DNA from 2 places in the Phycicoccus mangrovi genome. Region 2 is predicted to be linked to the other one. Evidence: riboswitches for the same ligand, from Rfam matches in the RefSeq annotation. Region 2 holds a riboswitch; the other holds the start of a gene.

Region 1 (7,119 bases), on a different contig from region 2:
CGCCGACCACCGCGGCCGCATCGACGTCGCGACGGTCGTCGAGGTCGAGCACGGGGCCCGCGCGTGGCAGGTGCTCGACGCCGCCGCCCTCGCCGCGCCGCTGCTCGTCGGCGGCTTCCACGGGGCGTGGCTGCACCCGCGCGACCTGCCCTCCCTCACGTGGTCGCAGGCGCACCTGCGCTCGCTCGGGGCGAGCCTCGGCGCCGGTGCCGTCGTCTCGCTCGCCGACGGGTCGTGCCCGGTGGCGCGCACCGCGCAGTGGACGAGCTACCTCGCCGACGAGACCGCCGGCCGTTGCGGCCCCTGCCGCAACGGGCTGCCCGCCCTCGCCGAGGAGATGCGCGGGCTCGCCGAGGGCGCCGACACCCGACGCCGGGTGCAGGAGCTGACCGGCCTCGTGACCGGGCGCGGTGCCTGCGCCCACCCGGACGGCACCTCGCGGCTCGTCCGCAGCCTCCTGACGACGCTCGCCGACCGCGTGGACGAGCACCTGGTCGGCGCGTGCGGCTGCACGGCCGACGTCCCGGTGAGGGTCGCATGAGCGCCCCGACGCCGGAGGGCGGCCACGAGCTGCGGGTCGACTGGCCCGACTGCCGCGCCCGCGGGCTGTGCGCCGAGCTGCTGCCCGAGCGGATCGCGCTCGACGAGTGGGGCTACCCGGTCGTCCTCGGTCCGGTCGCCGAGGACCAGCTGACCCTCGCGCGCGAGGCGGTCACGGCCTGCCCGCGGCGCGCGCTGCACCTCGTGCGCCGCTGAGCCGCACCCGGACCCCTGCTCACCAGGGCAGCGACACGTCGAGGTCGCGCGGGTCGTCGGCCGGCACCCAGCCCCGCCCCGGCTCCTCGACGTACGCGACGCCCGGCCCGTCCGCCGCGAGCGCGGCCACGGCGGCGAGCAGCCGCTCGACGTGCTCGTCGGTCGTCGCGAGGCCGGCGCTCGCCCGGACCGCCGTCACCGCGCCGTCGCCGTCCCGGGCCAGGAGCGCGTCGACGAGCCGGTGCGCGCAGAACTTGCCCGCGCGCACCCCGATGCCGTGCTCGGCGGACAGCGCCGCCGCGACGAGGTGGCTGTCGAGGCCGTCGACGGTGAAGGCCGCGACGGGAACCCGCGGGTGGTCGGCGCCGAAGAGCGAGTGCACGCGCACACCGGGGATGCCCGCGAGCCCCTCGAGCAGCCGGGCCCCGAGCCGCGCCTCGTGCGCCTCGACCGCGGCCCGGTGGGTGCGCAGCGCCGCGCACGCGGCGGCGAGCGCCACTGCCCCGAGCACGTTGGGGCTGCCGCCCTCGTGGCGCGCCGCGCCCGTGGCCCACGTGACGCCCTCCGCCGAGACCGCCGCGCTGGCCCCTCCACCAGCGAGGTGGGGCTCGGCGGCGTCGAGCCAGTCGGCCCGCCCGACGAGTGCGCCGGCGCCGTGGGGGGCGTGCAGCTTGTGCCCCGAGAACGCGACCCAGTCGACGTCGAGCGCGGAGAGGTCGACCGGCCGGTGCGCGACGAGCTGCGCGGCGTCGAGGAACACCCGGGCGCCGTGCCGGCGGGCGACGGCGACGAGGCGCTCGACCGGCCAGAGCTCGCCGGTCACGTTCGACGCACCGGTGACGACGACGAGCGGGGTCGGCCCGCCCGCGAGGCCGGCGAGTGTCGACTCGAGGCGGCCGAGCGCCTCCTCCGGCGAGGCGGGCACCGGGAGCCGGTGCGTGGAGGCGGCCGGCCACGGCAGCAGCGAGGCGTGGTGCTCGGTGTCGAACACGACGACCGGCGTCTGCGGCGGCAGCGCGCGGGCGAGCAGGTTGGTCGCCTCGGTCGTGGTGCGCACGAGGACGACGAGGTCGTCGGCGCGGGCCCCGACGAAGCGCGCGACCTCGTCACGGGCGGCCTCGTAGTGGGCGCTCGTCACCCGCGAGAGCCATCCGGTGCCGCGGTGCACCGAGCTGTAGGTGCGGGTGGCCGTCGCGACCGCACGGACCACCGACTCGAGCGCCGGGGTGGAGGCGGCGTGGTCGAGCTGGGCGTACTCGACGAGCGACCCGGACACGACGGGCACCGGGTCGGGCGCGACGACGGCGGGCAGGGACCGGGTCAGCAGGGAGGGGCCGGCGTGGCCGGCGGCGACGAGGGCGGTGTGGTGCGTGGACATCGGGGCTCCTGAGGGCCTCGTGGACCCTCGGGACACCCGGGATCCGCGCTTGCCGACGCCGCTGCGGCGCCGACCAGGTCGTCACCCGGGGCACCCCACCGCGGAGGAGGGTTGCCGGCCAGCGAGCCGGGGCTTGTCACTGGCACTCATGACCTACGCCGACGAGTGTGACGAACGCGTCCGCGGCGCGTCATCCCGGGTCCACGACGTGGGACGGCCCGCCGCCCCCGGAGGTCTCAGGCGTCGTCCGCGGCGTGCACGCGCCGGCCGTCGACGAAGGTCTGCAGCACCCGCGTCGCCCCGATCTCCTCGGGCGGCCCGGCGAACGGGTCGCGGTCGAGGACGACGAGGTCGGCGAGCGCACCCTCCCGGATGCTGCCGGTCCCCTCGTGCCGGTTCACGAACGCCGAGCCGGCGGTGTACGCGGTGAGCGCGGTCGCGAGGTCGAGCCGCTGCTCGGGCAGGAACACCGGGTGCTCCGGCTCGCCCTCGCGGTGCGCCTCGGGGATCTGCCGGGTCACCGCGACGTGGATCGCGGCGAGCGGGTCGGCGGTCGAGACGGCCCAGTCGGAGCCCATCGCGAGCGTCGCGCCGGAGCGGTGCAGGTCGCCGAACGGGTACTGCCACGAGGTGCGCGGCTCGCCGAGGAAGGGGATGGTCAGCTCGACCATCTGCGCCTCGAGCGCGGCCCAGAAGGCCTGAAGGTTGGCGACGACCCCGAGCTCCCGGAAGCGTTGGACGTCGTCGGGGTGGATGACCTGGACGTGGGCGATGTGGTGGCGCGCGTCCCGGCGTCCGTTGGCGGCGATCGCCCCCTCGACGGCGTCGAGGCACTCGCGGACGGCGCGGTCGCCGATCGCGTGGAAGTGCAGCTGGAAGCCGGCGGCGTCGAGCTGCACCGCGGCGGGCATCAACGTCTCGACGGGCACGAACGAGATGCCCGAGTTGTCGGTGTACCGGCCGTGGCCGTCGCAGTACGGGTCGAGCATCGCGGCGGTGAAGTTCTCGGGCACGCCGTCTTGCATGATCTTGACGCTCGTCGCGCGGAACCGGTTCGTGGACAGGGCGCCCCGCCGTTCGATGATGTCGGGCACCTGCTCCAGCCCGGTGTTGCGGTCCCACCAGAGCGCCCCGACGACGCGGCCGGTCAGCCGCCCGGACTCGTCGGCCGCCCGGTACGCCCGCGCCGGGTTCCCGCCGTCTCCGTAGTCGCCGATGATCGCGTCCTGCCAGGCCGTCACGCCGAGCGCGTGCAGGTGCGCCTGGGCGCGCAGCAGCCCCTCGAGCCGCTCGTCGTCGGTCGTCTCCGGGGCGATGCCGCCGACGAGGGCCATCGCCCCCTCGTGCAGCGTGCCGGTCGGGTGGCCGTCGGCGTCGCGCTCGATGCGCCCGTCGCGCGGGTCGGGGGTGTCGCGGTCGATGCCGGCCCGCCGCAGCGCCGCCGACGACACCCACGCACCGTGCCCGTCGCGGTTGGGCAGGAAGGCCGGCCGGTCCCCCACGACGGCGTCGATGGCCGCCGCGGTCGGGGTGCCGCCGGGGAAGGCGGCCATCGACCAGCCGGCGCCCAGCACCCACTCCTCGTCGGGGTGCTCGCGCACGTAGCGGGCGATCCGCTCGAGGTAGGCGTCGGCGCTCGAGAGCTCGGTGAGGTCGCAGCGCAGCATGTCGACGCCGGCCCACACCGGGTGCACGTGCGCGTCCTGGAAGCCGGGCAGGAGCATCCGGCCGCGCAGGTCGACGTGCTCGGTCCTCGACGTCGCGAGGTCGAGCACCTCCTCGTGGCCGACGGCGACCACGCGCCCGTCGTCGACGGCGACGGCGGTCGGGCGCGAGCGCACCGCCCGCGACGTGAAGACCGGTCCGCCGGAGAAGACCATGTCGACCACGGTCATCCACCTCCCATGGTGCGTGCGATGTCGGTGGCCGAGTCGCCCGAGCGCCGGAGCACCCACGCGACGAGACCGAGGGCGAGCAGGGTGAGGACGAGCATCACCGTCGAGACGGCGGCGATCTCGGGGCGCAGGCCGGAGCGCAGCGCCGAGAGGACGTAGACCGGCCACGGCGTCGTGCCGGAGACCTGGACGAACGCCGAGACGATCGTGTTGTCCAGGCTGAGCGTGAACGACAGCAGGTAGCCCGCGAGGACGGCCGGCATCGCGAGCGGGACGGTGACCCGCCGGAAGGTGCGGCCCGGCGGCGCGTAGAGGTCGCCCGAGGCCTCCTCGAGCGACTCGTCCAGCCCGACGAGCCGGGCGCGGACGATGTACGCGACGACCGCGGTCGAGAAGAGCGAGTGGCCGACGACGAGCCGGACGATGCCGCCGTTGAACACCGTGAGCCCGGCGTCCGACCCGAGGTAGACCAGCCACGGCAGGAGCGAGACGGCGTCGACGATCTCGGGCGTCACCGAGACGAGCAGGAGCAGGCCGATGAACCACCACGTCCACCGCCCGGGCCGGCGCGCGAGGGCCACCCCGGCCATCGTCCCGAGCAGCGTCGCCAGCAGCGAGGACAGCACGGCCACCTGGAGCGACACGACGACGGCGCCGCGGACGGCCGGCCGGTCGACGAGGGCCCGGAAGGAGCCGAACCCGAAGTGGTCCCAGGCGATGAGGAGCCGGCCCTCGTTGAACGAGTAGACGACGACCACGACGATCGGCGCGAAGAGGAAGAGCAGGACGAGGACGCCGACGACGGTGAGGGCGCGGTCGGTCCACGAGCGCGGTCGGGGCGCGGGGGGCGGCGGGCCGTCGGGGCGGACCTCGCGGACCTCGGTGCTCACGCGACCTCCTCGAGGACGAGCCGGTGGCGGGCGCGCAGCGGCAGCCCGACGAGCCACACGAGCCCCGCGATGACGGCGACCGTCAGGGTGATGACGACGACGAGCACGACGGCCATCGCCGACCCGAGCGCCCAGTTCTGCGCGGTCTGGAACTGGCTGGCCACGAGCTGGCCGACCATGTTGCCCTTCGCGCCGCCGAGCACGGTCGCCGTCACGTAGTCGCCCATGAGCGGGATGAAGACGAGGACGGTCCCGGCGACGATGCCGGGGCGCGCCAGTGGCAGCGTGACCCGGGTGAAGGTGCGCCAGCGGTTCGCGCCGAGGTCCTTGCTCGCCTCGCGCAGCGACCCGCCGACCCGGTCGAACGCGACGAACAGCGGCAGGATCATCAGCGGGAGGTAGTTGTAGACGACGCCGATGAGCACGGCGGTGCGTGTGTAGAGGACGTCGAGCGGGCCGCCCGTCAGGTGCAGGGTCTGCAGCAGCTCCGAGAGCCAGCCCTGCGGGGCGAGGATGACCTGCCAGCCGATGGTGCGGACGAGGAAGTTGGTCCAGTACGGGACCATGACGAGCGCGATAAGCAGGCCCCGGCGCTGCGGCGGCGCCTTGACCGCCATCCAGTAAGCGGCCGGCATCCCGATGACGAGGCAGAGCAGGGTGCCGGCGACGCCCACCCACAGCGTGTTCTGGAACGTCGCGAAGAAGGTGGGCGACAACGCTTCCCGGTAGCGGTCCAGCGAGAGGACGTCGTTCGCGTGGGTGCCGAACAGGCCGGGCTTGTAGCCGAAGCTGAACCACACGACGGTGCCGATCGGCACGACGAAGAACAGCACGAGCCACAGGCCGGCCGGCAGCGCGAGGGCGAACCGCGGGGCGCGCAGCCGCCGGGTCGTCGGGGTCGGCGGCGGCGCGGCGAGGGCGCCGTCAGGCACCGGCCGCCGCCTTGGCCTTGTTCCAGATGTCGACCGTCCGCTGCTGGGCGTCGTTGACCTCACCGGTCTTCATCGTCGCGATCTGCTCGGGGGTGAAGAAGACCATGTCGAGCATCTCGAACCCGGCCTTCTTCGCGCTCTCCTCGATGTCCTTCGCGCCCGTGTGGTACCCGATGTAGTCGACGTTCTTCAGCTGGTTCTCGGGGGTCAGCACGTAGTCGATGAACGCGTGCGCCGCCTCGGGGTGCGGGGCGCCGGCGGCGATCGCCCAGTTGTCCATCCACAGCTCGGTCGTCGGCGAGCCGAGCACCCACTGCCACTTCTCGGGGTCCTTGCTGTTCTGGATGCCGATCCGCGCGTCGCCGTTCCAGCACTGCATGAGCCACTGCGTGCCCTGCGGGATGGCCTGGCCGCCGGGGTAGGAGTCGAAGGCCGCGACGTGCGGGGCAAGGGTCTCGACGACGAACTTCTCGGCGGCGTCGATCTGCGCGGAGTCGGTGGTGTTCCAGTCGATCCCGTTGGCCCAGTAGTAGATCCCGGTGATCTCGGCCGGGTCGTCGAGCAGCGAGACCTTGCCGCTCGCCTCCTTGGTCGCGCAGTCGGCGAAGTCGGTCCAGGTCTTCAGCTCGCGGGTGATCTTCGTGCGGTCGTAGACGAACCCGGTGGTCCCCCACGCCTTGCAGATCGAGTAGTTGTTGGCGGGGTCCCACGCCTGGCCGAGGAACTGCGGGTCCATGTGCTGCAGGTTGGGCACGAGCTCCTTGTTGATCGGCGCGAGGAGCCCGTTCTGCACCATCTGCGGGATGAACGCGCCGGTCGGCACGACGATGTCGTAGCCGCCGGTGCCCTTGCCCGCGACGAGCTTCGAGATCAGCTCCTCGTTGGATCCGAACGAGTCCGTGGTGATCGTCGGGCCCTTGTCCTTGGTGAACGCCTCGAGCACCTCGGGGGCGTCGTAGTCGCCCCACGAGTACATCGAGATCGAGCCCTCGAGCGCGCCGCCGGTCGCGACCTGGCTCGGCGGCGCCGCGGTGGGCACGGACGTGGCGTTGCCCCCGCCGCCGGTGCCGCCCCCTCCCCCGCCGCACGCGGAGAGCAGGCCGGCTCCCCCGGCGGCGGCGAGGCCGAGCAGCCCGCGGCGGGTCAGCTCGCGCCGGATGCGCGGCACGGCGGAGGTGTGGGCGAGGATGCGCAGGGGCTGCTGCTCGGGACGGCTCATCGGGGGTCTCCTCGTGGTCGGGCTCAGCCGGCGTGCCCGTCGGGCACGG
Region 2 (7,119 bases):
TGGCCGCGACCTCAGGTGCGCAAGCCGGGTTGCGGACCTGCTCGCAGTGCTGGAGCGAGAGAGCGCGGATCGCCGCATAGCCCGACGTGTGCTTCGCGAGGCAGACGAAGTGCGTGCGCAGGCCCACACCTTGACGGAGGGGCTTGCTGACGTCGAGACACAGCTCCGAGTGAGCATCCACCTCGGTCGAGGCATGCGCGAGGACCAGGAGCGGCGAAGCGCTCGCCTAGTTGCGGCCTGTCGGCAGAGGATGGAGGACGACGTCGTCCGCCTCGTGGGTGAGAAGAGGGCCTGGCATCAGAAGGTCACTGACTTCGGCCCTCAGGTCTCCGAGAAGTGGGAACAAGAACAGGCATCACTCATCTCCTCTCTCAACGTGGCATTGGAGGAGCGGCTCACCGAGCTGTCGCGAGCCATCAGCGATGCAAATCTCGCGGCGCAGCGCGAATGGTCGACCGCAGCCCGAACGAACCTGAAGGTCAACGGCCTCAGCGACTTCAGAGAACTCTGGAAGCGCAGGGCGGCCGGGATCCTGATTGGGGGCGGCGGCGCACTCGCGGCTGCAGCCGTTGGCTTCGCCATCGGGGGACCGGTGGGGGGAGCTGTAGGCGCCGTTGCCTCGCTGGTCATCACGCCCCTGCGCAAGAAGGTCCAGTCGATGTTCAAGAGCAAGGCAAAGCTGCTCGAGGAGAACCGGGAACTCCTGAGAACCAAGGTCGGAGAGGTGCTCGACGCCTTCGAGGCCCAGATGTTGACCGAGGTGGTCACGACGGTTGAACGCATCAGTGGTGAGATCGCCGAGGCCTTCCGGCCGCGGGAACAGGCCGAGACCGCAGCATCGCGGGTGGCGGACGTGCTCGCTTCACAACAACAGGCGGTCAGCGCCGCAATCGCCTCTCTGGACCGCGAGACGATGGCCTGCCTCCTGCAAGCCGACGGACGGAACCGCTTGGCGGCATCCGTGACCAAGGTGACCCGGCTCGGTGGCGTCTGCATGGCGGTCGAGGTGACGGACGACGCCCTGATGGAGGCTTGGCTGTTCCCTCCTGCGTCGCCCGAGGCCCTGGCGTTCGGTCGCGCACCGACAGCGCAGCTTCCCGGGGCGTTCGCCAGCTCCTACGTGCTCGGCCTGACCGAAGAGGTCCCAACGTCGAACCGCAGCCGTGCCGACCGCACTGAGGTTGCCACCAGTGCTCAGGTGCCGCAGCAGGTGCTTGCCGCGTGGTCAGCGACACTGTCCGACCACCTGAGGTCCCAGGTACAGATCATCCACTCGACAGTGCATAGGAGCGCTTCCGCATGACCGACCTTCTGTTCCACGCTGCCCCGGCCGCAGCACGCGACCTTGCCGGGCGGCTGAATGAGTTGCTTGGCACGTTGCCCGCGGGAGAGGCATCGAGGCTTCGGGGAATGCTCGTCGTCGCCACGCACGAAAGGCCCCGGATGGTTCTCACGGGCCAGTACAGCAGTGGCAAGTCGACTTTGATCAAAGCGCTCACGGACGAGGCCGCTGAAGTCGTGATCGACTCGGCCGTTGCCACCGACAGTGTCAACGTCTTCGACTGGAACGGACTCGTGGACCTAGTCGACACGCCAGGCGTGCAGGCTGGACTGGAAGAGCATGACGAGCTGGCTGAGGAGGCTTTGCGTGCCGCCGATCTGGTGCTGTTCACAGTCACGGTCGACCTGTTCGACGACCGCTTGGTGAGGCACCTTCGGCACGTCACCGAGGATCTACGAAAGGCGCCGCAACTACTCGTGGTGATCACCAAGTGCCGGAGCCTTGTCGCGGCCGACGGCGTACGGAGTGCCGCTGTCCATGAGGCCCTGGGTGCCTTCGCCGATCAGGTGCCGTGGGTCGAGTGTGACGCAAAGACCTACCTAGATGGACTCCATGAGAATGAGTCGTCGCGGGCCGTGCGTCGCGTAGAGGCCTCGAGGATTGCCGAGGTCAAGGACACCATCAACCGGATAGCGCAGGAACGAGGCGACCTTGCCCGTTTTCGCGTGCCCCTGCAGCAGGTAGCCCTCGTTGCTGGAGAGGCTCTCGCTGTGCTTACCGACGACGAGGACGAGGAGGCCGCGTTGACCGTGCTTGCACGACAGCGCGGCGCACTCACCAACCGCCGAGGCCTGCTCGACTCGGCCCTGGAGCGGCAAGGCGTTGAATTCCGCAGTGCCTGCATTCTGGCAGCCGAGCGCCTGGCGGATGCTGCGGAGTCCATTGAGGACTCGCCGAGCCCCGACTGGTCGAAGCTCGATACCGCCTCCGCGACTCTCAACGACGAGTTGAACTCCGCAAACGATCGGTTCATCCAGGGGGTCCGCGCAGTTCTGGACTCCCAACTCGCGGATTTCACCTCCGAGATCCGGGAGATCGAGGCGTCGCCTTATGCGCACCAGCTGCAGGCGCTGGATGTCCACGCTGACGTCGACGCAGAGTATGTACCGATCGACACCGACGTGCTGCGTAGGGGGGCACCCAAGCAACGACGTGTCCCAGCCTGGGCTCCCAAGACCGCGGAGCACCTGAAGAAGTTCCAACAGGCGTGGGGGGCGGGCGACGGCGTCAAGCAAGCGGCAGGCAGCAGCGGCCACCAGATTGTCTACAACGTAGGCAAGCAGATCGGCATCAAGTTCAAGCCGTACCAAGCCGTGCGTTGGGCCAACAACATCGGCAAAGTCGCGAGGGCCGGAAGCGTGGTGTTGCCGGTGGCCTTGGAGGTATACGCGGTCGTTGCGGAGGAGCGGCAAGAGGAGGCAGCAGCGAAAGAGAAGATGCGGCGCCGTAACGCGCTCATCGGTGGGGTGCTTGCGCAGTGCGACGACATCACGAGAGCCACGCTGAACAAGGTCCGCGCTGAGCTGGAAGCCGAGTTCGGCGCGGCGCTCCGAGAGATCGACGAGGTCAACCAAGCCATGCGCGACAGCCAGGCCTTCCGATCGGATCTGCAGCGCGACATCTGCCAGATCCAAGTTGAGGCTGAGACGATGCTCGATCGGCTCGCGACACCAGGGCCGAATTGATCGGTGAAGCCCTCAGGTGCAAAGACCCGGTTCTGGCTTCGCGACATCATCACAACACGAGAGGGCTGAGACCGGGTGCTGACTACTGAGACCCGAAGCCCCTTGCCCTGAAGCAGACATGGGTGCTCGATGAGGAGAGAGCGTGGGGCCCCGCCCACGTCTCAGCCGCCGTTGGGTCTAGCTCGGTCGGTGTCTCCATGGTGCCGGTGCTGCGAGGCAGACCCGTCGGCCCGGGTCCACGGGCGCTTCGAGGCGGTCCCACGCCTCGATGACTGTGAGGAGAGTGCGAACCTGGCGGTAGGCCTCCCAGGACTCCGCGACGGCGTCCTGCGAGCAGCCCCGCTCCACCAAGCGAGGGAGCGTCATGACGACGACGTCGAGGTCGTCGATGAGGGTCCTCAGCCCGTCGCGCGGCGGGATGGTGTTGTGCCGGGTCATGCTGTCCACTGGTGCCTCCACATCCCGGCGACGAAGAAGCGTCGAGATGGGTAGCAGGCGGCGAGCAGCTCAGCGTTGACGCGTTGCCCCGCAAGGACGTTCACGCTGTGCACGTAGATGCGTCCGACCGGAGACCGCTTGCCGGCGGCCGCCCGCGCCACGAGGTGGTCGACGAGCGGCTGGACGGTGCCGTCGGCGACCAGATCGTGGCCGAGCCAGAGCTCGTCGACGAACCGGCCGTCCAAGGCCCGGAGCAACGCCAGCGCCTCGGCCGAGGTGCGGGCGAGGAGCGACTCTCGGCCGTCGCGGAACACGCGCACGTCGTCGACGAGGACGCGCAGCACCGAGCCGCTCATCGGCCGCCCCCAGCGGCCTGCCAGGAGTCGGGGGAGTGGCCCCGGCGGGTCAGCGCTCGACGCCCTTCCGCCAGATGCTTCGAGCGCCACCACCGTCCGCGAGCCGTCGGGTGGTGCCGCATCTCGTGGTCGAGGAAGCGGAGGTGCTCGACGAGATCGGCCGTCGGCAGCGCGTCGAGCGCGTCAGCCGTCCAGCCGGTCGGCAGCTGGGCGGGGTGGTGGGGGTTGCCGGACACGGGCACGGTGGCTCCTCGGGGTCACACGGACCCCTCGGCCTGACCGTGGAGATCCGCTGTTGTCATCGGATGACCAGCTCGTCACCTGGGGCACCCCCGCGGTGGGGGTTGCCGGACAGCAAGCCAGGGCTTGTCGCTGCCTCTCGGGAGCTGTGACCAATGTAGCGGAGGGCGCCGACAGGGATGAACGGTTCGTCTGAACACCTGCGAGCCAACGGTTCTGGCTGCGACGATTCCCCGGTCGAGGGGAGACCGGCGTGGCCGTCGAGGGGTGGAGCGCGGACCAACGCGCTGCGGATCTGCGTGCGCGCGGCAAGGCGTCGGCCGGTGCGTGGGCCGCAGGGGCAGAGGGTGAGCGGCGGGTCGCTGCTGCGCTCTCGATGCTCCCGCCGGACTGGTTGGTGCTGCATGACAGGTTGCTCATGCCGGGCCTCGCCGACTCCAACATCGACCATCTCGTGGTGGGAGCCGCGGGCGTGGTCCTCGTCGACGCAAAGAACTGGGCCGGCCACCTGAGCGAGTGGCAGGGCAGCGTCTTCCAGCACTCCTTCGCGGCCGACGGCCCGCGTCGTCATCGACCTCGGGACCGGGAGTTCGCCGTCGTCCGGTCCATGGCCATCGAAGTCGCCCGACGCGTCGGCGTCACCGTCACCGCTGTCATCGCGCTCGCCGGGGCGCGTGCCGCCGAGTTCGGCGAGCCGCGTGTCGTCCACGGTGTCTGGGTCGTACCCGTCGACCGCCTCGCGTCCTGGCTCCGACGACGGCCGGAGATGGTGATCGACGACCGCGCCCGCCTGGATGTCCAGCTCCGCACGGAGTTCCCCTCGACCACGACGGATCCCGCGCTCCTCTTGGCCATCGGGCGTGAGCTGCGGGACCCGCATCGCGTCCACCCGTCCGGTGTGCGTACAGCAGCGCACGACTCTGTTAAGAGACGGCCGGCCCCGAGGAGGACCGCAGCACACACCGTCAGCAGGCGTCCGGCGAGGCGGGCTCCTCGCCGATCACACGAGCGGGGCAGAGCCTTCCTCGGCCTCGTGAGGTGCGGTCTTGTCTGGTGGGCCGCCGCGAATGGTGCACTCGCCTCCGTGGTCTCTGCGGTGTCGTCACGCCTCGCCGCTACCGCTCCGTCAGCGGCGACGACGCCCGTCGACCGACTCGCGTGCTCCGACGTCGACCTGAAGGATCTCCCACTCGACGGGGGTCCGCGTCTCACGCCCAAAGCCCGCAGCATGGGCTGTGAGTGGTCGATGAAGACCGAAGGGCGCGACGTGATGGTCATGCGGATGATCGAGCACACCGGCGCGACGGAGCGATCGCATCCGATGTTCGTCCGGGCGCGCAAGTCCGGCCGAGCAGAGGTCGTCGACACCGTCGGAGAGGTCGGCAGGACGGTGGGCGTCTGGGCCGTCGCCGGGACGAGGGTGGGTCCCGGCCAGAAGTCGGCCGTCACGACACGGAGCATGAGCGTCCAGGTGTCGTACGAAGCGATGGGACTCAGCCTGAAGCAGGGCACCTCGCTGGCACGGGCGGTCGCCGCTCGTGCCAGTGCGCAGCACGAGCCGGTGCCGACGACGTCGCGCTGAGTGGCAGGAGTCAGACGGGCCGGAGCCGAGGTGGTCCGTCCGGATCGTCGGGTCGGGGCCAACGCGCAGGTTCCCAGCCGAACTCTCCGCCGAGGTCCTCGGCGAACGGAGTGCGCCAGCAGAGGTGGCCCATGGCGAGGATCAGGTACTGGTCGTCGGACATCCCGTAGTGGCGAGCGCGCCGGGTGATCTCGCCGTGCAGGGCCTCGGGCATCCCCGAGATGGAGAAGCTGACGTTGTCGCCTCCGCTCCACGCCGACACGTCCCGGAGGTGGTGGTCCTGCTCGCACTGTCGCACGGCGACGTAGAGCAGCTCGTCGAGGGGCAGGGTGGGACGACGCAGGAGCGCAGGGTCCTCGACGAGCGCGGTGGCGACAGCGGTCGTGAGGTCGTAGAGGCGTTCGGCGAGGTCCTCCTCCGTCCACCAGGTGGCTGTCCGGTAGTGCCGGCTCAGCGACCGGCGCACCCGGCCTTCCTCAGCGGCGCTCACCTGGGCGCCGTCGACCACGGCGGCGACCTCGACGCGGCCTCCGATGACCGTGAGCGACACGAGCGACCCGGGCGCAACCGCAGGCAGCCACCCGGTCGGCCCGACGATCGTCTCGTGGCCGAAGGACCCGCGGGAGAGGGGCTCGCCCGAGGTCAGGAAGAGTCCTTCGCGGTCCATCCACGCGATGAGCGGGGCCAGGGCGAGTGATGCCCACAAGTCACGTCGCATCCCGTCGCACGCGGCCATGCGCACCGTGAACACGGACCCCTCGAGCAGGTCGATCAGCCGGATCACCGAACCGTCGGGGCAGCCGACCAAGAGCGGGGTGCGCTCGCCGATCATCTCGACGAGCCGAGCATCGACGACGCGTAGATTGAAGCGGCGCCGCATGCGGCGCGCCACCTCGTCCGCCGGTAACGGGCCGTCGGCGAGGGCCTGCAGGGCCGAGTCGAGCAGCTCGGCATCGGTGGGTTCGAGTGGCACCGGCTCGGGCATCTGGGGTCCTTCCCTCGTCGTCGCCGGCCACTATGACTCGGTCGGCCGCTCGGTCTGCGAGGTTTTCCACAGGGTCGGGCCCGGCCCCCGTCGAACCCTCGCCCTCTGCGGTTGTCGGGGGAGCGGGGGTGTGGTTGGGTACGCCTTAGAGAGCGCTCTCTCACCGACGAGCGAGCCCCGGCGCGAACGGACTGCGACATGACCTCACCCCCGCCCGCGAGGACCACCCGAGCCACCCGCCGCGCCGTCGCCGGCGTCGTGACCGGCCTCCTCGCCCTCACCGGCACGGCCGCCCAGCTGGCGCCCGCCTCCGCGGCGCCGGCCAAGCCGAAGCCGCCGGCCCCGAGCCTCGACCTCGGCAGCAAGGTGCTCGTCCTCGACCCGAGCATGGCCACGGCCGACATCAAGGCCGCCGTCGACACGATCAGCAACGCCCAGACCGACGACGAGATGGGCACCGGCCGCTGGAGCATCCTCTTCAAGCCCGGCAC

The links. A riboswitch is a leader RNA that binds a small molecule or an ion and turns the genes downstream of it on or off. The one in region 2 is predicted to bind S-adenosylmethionine.
Region 1: it holds a riboswitch for S-adenosylmethionine, as region 2 does, so the genes downstream of both, KMZ30_RS20170 (aminotransferase class V-fold PLP-dependent enzyme) here and KMZ30_RS04730 (hypothetical protein) in region 2, are expected to answer to the same signal.

Annotation. Positions count from the first base shown of each region.
Region 1 covers NZ_JAHHWP010000026.1:50,549-57,667, reverse strand. The annotation lists gene KMZ30_RS20180 (NADH-ubiquinone oxidoreductase-F iron-sulfur binding region domain-containing protein) at 1-541, shown strand, start outside; gene KMZ30_RS20175 (ferredoxin) at 538-756, shown strand; gene KMZ30_RS20170 (aminotransferase class V-fold PLP-dependent enzyme) at 776-2,134, opposite strand; SAM riboswitch class IV at 2,175-2,288, opposite strand; gene KMZ30_RS20165 (amidohydrolase) at 2,371-4,029, opposite strand; gene KMZ30_RS20160 (ABC transporter permease) at 4,026-4,919, opposite strand; gene KMZ30_RS20155 (ABC transporter permease) at 4,916-5,851, opposite strand; gene KMZ30_RS20150 (polyamine ABC transporter substrate-binding protein) at 5,844-7,070, opposite strand; gene KMZ30_RS20145 (ABC transporter ATP-binding protein) at 7,094-7,119, opposite strand, start outside.
Region 2 covers NZ_JAHHWP010000007.1:116,013-123,131, reverse strand. The annotation lists gene KMZ30_RS04745 (GTPase) at 1-1,303, shown strand, start outside; gene KMZ30_RS04740 (GTPase domain-containing protein) at 1,300-3,027, shown strand; gene KMZ30_RS04735 (cyclic-phosphate processing receiver domain-containing protein) at 3,462-3,821, opposite strand; gene KMZ30_RS04730 (hypothetical protein) at 3,818-4,057, opposite strand; SAM riboswitch class IV at 4,108-4,208, opposite strand; gene KMZ30_RS04725 (NERD domain-containing protein) at 4,315-5,643, shown strand; gene KMZ30_RS04720 (hypothetical protein) at 5,654-6,628, opposite strand; gene KMZ30_RS04715 (pectate lyase-like domain-containing protein) at 6,827-7,119, shown strand, end outside.